2 regions of the Rossellomorea sp. FS2 genome follow, and region 1 is predicted to be linked to the other one. Evidence: riboswitches for the same ligand, from Rfam matches in the RefSeq annotation. Region 1 holds a riboswitch; the other holds the start of a gene.
The links. Region 1 has a riboswitch for lysine ahead of ACNA6I_RS18615 (Na+/H+ antiporter NhaC family protein). Riboswitches for the same ligand answer to the same signal wherever they lie in the genome.

Region 1 (3,126 bases):
GCAACAGGTTTTCCTTTCTTCTATGAATAATCCTTGCAATAGGTAATTATACCTTGCAGAATTACAGGTTTCCTTTATAATGGACATATTAGTAAATTTTGTCGAAAAATGAAGGGGATATATAGGAGATTAGTATGATGCTCATTTCTACAAGGTCCATCAGATCCGGCATGGTTCTAGGTTCACCGGTCTATAACATGAGAGGAAAGATGCTGATTCATGATCGCGTGCCGCTCACGGACCGCATGATTCAGCGGCTGTTAGAGTTGAATATTCAATATGTTTATATCGAAGATTCTCTTTCCCATGGAATCGAGGTCAAAGAGACCGTTTCAAAGAAAGTGAGACAGGAGACGATCAAAAGCATCGAGAAGGCATTCAGTCAGGTCAAGCAATCGGGCATCCCGAAAAGCGTGTTGTTTGAGGAGAGTGCTAGGCAAATGACTGGCATCATCGGAGTCGTCCTGCAGGAAGTCAAGGAGAACAATGACCTTCTGACGATCCTGACAGATGTTTTCTCCTATGATTCTTATATCTTCCATCATTCGTTCAATGTGACACTCTATACCCTTTCGATCGGCCTTAAGCTGAATCTTCCCCAAAAGCAGCTCGAACAGCTCGGGGTTGGAGCGATTCTTCATGATATCGGCAAAATGTGCATATCGGAGGAAATCCTCATGAAGCCGGGCAGACTGACGGAAGCGGAATTTGCTGAAATCAAACTCCATTCCGAGAGGGGATTTGAAATCCTCCGCGGCCTTCATTCGGTGTCCATCCTCGTAGCGCACTGTGCGTATCAGCACCATGAGAGGTTGGACGGCTCAGGATATCCCAGGGGAATCAAGGAAGAAGACATCCATCCATTCGCCAAGATCATTGCGGTCGCCGACGTCTTTGACGCCATGACCTCCAACCGGGTATACCGGGATGCCATGCTTCCCCATCAGGCGCTCGAGATCCTTTATGCAGGAGCGGGGACCCTGTTCGACAGGGAGGTCATCGAAGCCTTCAGGCGCTCCGTGGCCATCTATCCGAATGGGATGATCATCGAGCTGAATGATGATCGGAAAGCCATCGTGGCCGAGCAGAATCAAGGGGTGACCGACCGTCCTGTTGTACGGATCGTCGAAGAGCGGGGAGAACGTCTGGAAACCCCTTATGAAATCGATTTGAGCAAGGAATTTGATATCATCATCACGGGCTTTGATCCGGATTTTGAAGTCGGGATCCCTTCCCGTACATGACCCCCCTCTATCGTGGGGTCTTTTTTGCGTTGAATGGTTTAAAATATTTCCATATAGGGAATATCCATTGTCAAAGACCCGGCAGTTTGATATAGTTGTATAGAAAATTTTATAAGCAACCACATCATCAATCCGATGGGGTAGAGGCGCAGGGTTCATTAGTAAGCTGTTTGAGGATGACAACTGAGAGAACAGATGAAAGGGAACTTTTGCCGAAGTAGCCATGTATGTCGAATGCATGGGTGCTGGGGTTATCTTGAAAAAGGATGACACTGTCATTATAGAGGTACTCTATAATGGGGAGCTACAGATCGTGATGGAGCACTTACGTTACTGACAAGGTAATGATAGTATCTCTATCATTGCCTTTTTTGTTTGCCTTCTATCATGTTTCAGCACTTCCCCCCTATCAATTCATAGGAGGAACTCATGGAAAACACCATTTACTCATTGATCCCGCCACTCTTGGCCATCTTGATGGTCGTACTGACGCGGAGGGTACTTTTATCCCTCGGTGTAGGGATTGTAGCATCAGCACTCTTAATAGCCAATTTTTCAATCGTAGAAACGATCTCCCTCGTATGGGATGGTTTCATCGGGAATCTATACGCAGATGGAGAATGGAATAAAGGGAATATCTTCATCATCCTTTTCCTGCTTCTGCTTGGTATCATCACGGCATTCATCAATATCACGGGCGGAAGCCGTGCCTTCGGTGAATGGGCCATCAAGCGAGTGAAGACCCGCAGGGGTGCACAACTCCTTGCAGCCGTACTCGGTATCATCATCTTCATCGACGATTATTTTAATGCACTTGCGGTCGGTCAGGTAGCACGTCCTGTCACGGACCGTCACAATATTTCAAGGGCAAAACTTGCCTATATCATTGATTCGACTTCAGCTCCCATTTGTGTGGTTTCACCGGTTTCAAGCTGGGGGGCGTACATCATCGGCATCATGGGGACGATCCTGGCTGCGCATAATGTGACCGACATTTCGGCATTTTCTGCCTTCGTGCAAGTTGTTCCGATGAACTTTTACGTTTGGGCCACGATCCTTTTCGTATTGTTGATTGCCATCAGGGGCATCGACTTTGGGAAAATGCGTGAGCATGAAGTGAAAGCGATCCAGACAGGTGAGCTGTATGATGCATCAAAAGAAATCCCAGGAGAACTTAAAAATGAGCTTCCCGTCAGCCCAAGGGGAACAGTCGGTGACCTTGTCTGGCCGATTGTTGCTCTCGTCGTCGGAACGGTCGGTGCCATGCTGTGGACCGGATACCGTGCGGTGGGATCCTTCGATCTTCTCAAAGTGTTCGAGAACACCGATGTAACACTTTCGCTGATTCTCGGAGGGGTTGTCGGATTTATCGTTTCCCTGCTCTTCTTCCTCAGACAGGTGAGTATGAAAGGCGTGGAAGGGAGTGCACTCGGTAAAGGGATCATCGAGGGGGTTAAGTCGATGTTGCCAGCCGTTTACATCCTGTTCTTCGCTTGGACGATCGTTACGCTGATCGGAGAATTGGAGACAGGGAAGTATCTTGCGGGTCTCGTTGAACAATCGAGCATACCTGTAGCGGCCCTGCCTTTCATCCTGTTCGTTGTGGCTGGATTCATGGCCTTTTCGACGGGAACTTCCTGGGGATCCTTCGGGTTGCTTCTCCCGATTGCAGGTGAGATTGCGGCCAATACGGATATCACGATCCTGCTTCCATCCATGGCGGCCGTCCTTGCCGGAGCGGTATTCGGAGACCACTGCTCTCCGATTTCGGATACTACCATCCTTTCCTCCACCGGAGCAGGGAGCAATCACATCGACCACGTCCTCACCCAGCTGCCATATGCCCTCATTGCAGCGGGTGCAGCGGCAGTCGGCTATCTTG
Region 2 (3,126 bases), on a different contig from region 1:
GAGCCGCGAACGAAACGAAAAAATTGCTCGATCGCCTGTATCCCCTGCGAAAATGTACCACGCTGCCGGACAGGGCATGCCTTTACTACCATATGGGACAATGCCTGGCGCCGTGCATCAAGGAAGTGAATAATGAAACCTACCGCGAGATGACGGATGAAATCGCCCGTTTCCTGAATGGCGGCTATAAGGAAATCAAGGAACAGCTTTCCGTGAAGATGCAGGAAGCCTCTGAAAAGATGGAATTCGAGCGTGCCATGGAGTTCAGGGATCAGATCCAGCATATCGAGGCAACGATGGAAAAACAAAAGATGACCATGACGGATTTCACCGATCGCGATGTGTTCGGTTACGGCATCGACAAGGGCTGGATGTGCGTCCAGGTGTTCTTCGTGCGGCAAGGGAAACTCATCGAACGGGATGTTTCCCTGTTCCCGATCTATAATGAACCGGAGGATGAGTTCCTTACATTCCTCGGCCAGTTTTATTCCAAGTCCAATCACTTCAAACCGAAGGAAATTTTCCTCCCGGAAGGAATCGATGTAGAACTCGTGGAGAAACTCCTTGAAGTAAGGACCGTCCAGCCGAAGCGCGGGAAGAAGAAGGAACTGGTGCGCCTTGCCGAGAAAAATGCCAAGCAGGCACTGAATGAGAAGTTTGCCCTGATCGAACGGGATGAAGACCGTACGATCAAAGCGGTCGAAAGACTCGGTGAACAGATGGGGATCTATACGCCATTCCGGATCGAGGCATTCGATAACTCCAATATCCAGGGATCGGATCCCGTCTCGGCCATGATCGTGTTCCTGGACGGGAAGCCGGCTAAGAAGGAATACCGGAAGTACAAGATCAAGACCGTCACCGGACCGGATGACTATGAATCCATGAGGGAAGTGATCCGGAGAAGGTATGCGAGGGTATTGAAAGAAGGACTGCCCCTCCCTGACCTGATTGTCATCGATGGCGGGAAGGGACAGATCGAAGCGGCCCGGGAAGTGCTGGAGAATGAACTGGGTCTTGATGTTCCTCTAGGCGGCCTCGCAAAGGACGACAAGCATCAGACATCGGAACTGCTGTACGGGAATCCCCTCCAGATCATTCCTTTGGAGAAACGGAGCCAGGAATTTTATCTGCTTCAGCGCATACAGGATGAAGTCCACCGGTTCGCCATCACCTTCCATCGCCAGCTCAGGGGGAAGAGTGCGTTCCAATCCATGCTGGATGATATTGATGGAATCGGTCCGAAGCGTAAAAAACAGCTGTTGAAACATTTCGGATCGATGAAACGGATGAAGGATGCAACCTTGGAAGAGTTCAGGGAGCTTGGGATCCCGGAGCGTGTCGCCATGCAACTTCATGAAAAACTTCATGATAATGGTGAAAAGGACGTTGATACCCCAAAATGATTGTGCTATAATGAACAAAAATTAAAAACATTATCACTTTTTAAGTGGTGATAGAGGTGCGGACTTCAATAGTACGGTTCACGGAAGAGTATGAGCTCTGGAGATGTGACTGGAAAGGGGAGGACCGCCGAAGTGAAGCCGCACTCATATCGGCTGCGCTGGTTCTGCATTTAATAGATGCAGGATTGTCAAGATGATTCATCTTGGAGAGCTATCTCACAATGCCGACTGAACCTTTTTTGTTCGTATGCAGTGTTCAAAAAGCAATGAGATGCTTCGTCTCATTGCTTTTTTTTATACCTGCTGCATGACGGTGTCCCCGACATGGGGATGCCAAAAGCCGGAATCAGATAGTAGCTCTAGTCCATCAGGGTGCTCCGCATCCAATCAAGAAGAAAGAGGGAGAAGCATTGGGTATAATCGTTCAGAAATTTGGCGGAACTTCGGTGGGATCAGTGGAACGAATTCAGCATGTGGCTTCACGTGTGGTGGAAGAGAAGGAAAAGGGGAATGACGTCGTCGTCGTCGTTTCAGCAATGGGAAAAACGACGGATGCCCTTGTAGGCATGGCAAAGGAAATCTGCTCGCAGCCGAGCAAACGTGAAATGGATATGCTTCTGTCTACAGGAGAGCAGGTGACCATCTCACTATTGACGATGGCCCTTATCCAAGTCGGCCAGGATGCCATTTCGTTTACGGGCTGGCAGGCCGGGATCGAGACGGAGTCCATCCACAGCAATGCCAGGATCACCAATATCCACACGGAAAAATTGGCATCCCATCTGTATGAAGGGAAGGTCGTCATCGTGGCAGGATTCCAGGGAATGACTGCATCAGGAGAAATCACCACCCTTGGCCGGGGCGGATCCGATACGACGGCCGTCGCCATCGCAGCAGCCCTGAAGGCGGAACGCTGCGATATTTATACGGACGTAGATGGGGTCTACACATCCGACCCCCGTTATATAAAAGGAGCCAGGAAGCTTTCCAGCATCTCCTATGATGAAATGCTGGAGCTTGCCAATCTTGGGGCGGGCGTCCTCCATCCGAGGGCCGTGGAATTTGCCAAAAACTATCAGATTCCATTAGAAGTCCGTTCAAGCATCGAGAGGATCGAAGGTACTTATATTGAGGAGGAAGCAAGCATGGAACAAAATCTAGTTGTACGCGGCGTAGCGTTCGAGAATGAAATCACAAGGGTGACGGTCTTCGGTCTGAATAATGCGTTGAAGGGGCTGTCATCGATCTTCACCACACTGGCGGAGCATCACCTGAATGTCGATATCATCATCCAGAGTCAAACAGAACAAAATACGACCAATCTGTCGTTCTCCATCAAAGGGCATGATCTTGAAGAGACCCTCGAGGTCCTTGAACAGCACAAAGAATCCCTCGGCTTCACCCATGTGGAACATGAAGGGGGACTGTCGAAGGTATCCATCGTAGGATCGGGCATGATCTCGAATCCTGGTGTCGCAGCAGAAATGTTCGAAGTGCTCGCAGATAACGGGATCACCATCAAGATGGTGAGCACATCTGAAATCAAAGTATCCGTCGTCGTGGACGAGGATCTCATGAATAAAGCGGCACAGGTGCTGCACTCCTCTTTCCATCTTGATGAAGTGAAAGTGGAAGAAATCACTCTGTGATCATCAAAAGGCAGGCCCGCTCCTCATGGGAGCGGGCCTGCCTTCTGTGGTCATTCGACCCGGTCTTTGTC

Region 2: another riboswitch for lysine. It lies ahead of ACNA6I_RS01075 (aspartate kinase); the one in region 1 lies ahead of ACNA6I_RS18615 (Na+/H+ antiporter NhaC family protein).

Annotation. Positions count from the first base shown of each region.
Region 1 covers NZ_JBLRVS010000005.1:437,573-440,698, forward strand. Annotated here, with positions in the region: gene ACNA6I_RS18610 (HD-GYP domain-containing protein) at 135-1,244, shown strand; lysine riboswitch at 1,378-1,559, shown strand; gene ACNA6I_RS18615 (Na+/H+ antiporter NhaC family protein) at 1,674-3,126, shown strand, end outside.
Region 2 covers NZ_JBLRVS010000001.1:214,954-218,079, forward strand. Annotated here, with positions in the region: gene uvrC (excinuclease ABC subunit UvrC) at 1-1,406, shown strand, start outside; lysine riboswitch at 1,450-1,628, shown strand; gene ACNA6I_RS01075 (aspartate kinase) at 1,817-3,055, shown strand; gene ACNA6I_RS01080 (YslB family protein) at 3,106-3,126, opposite strand, start outside.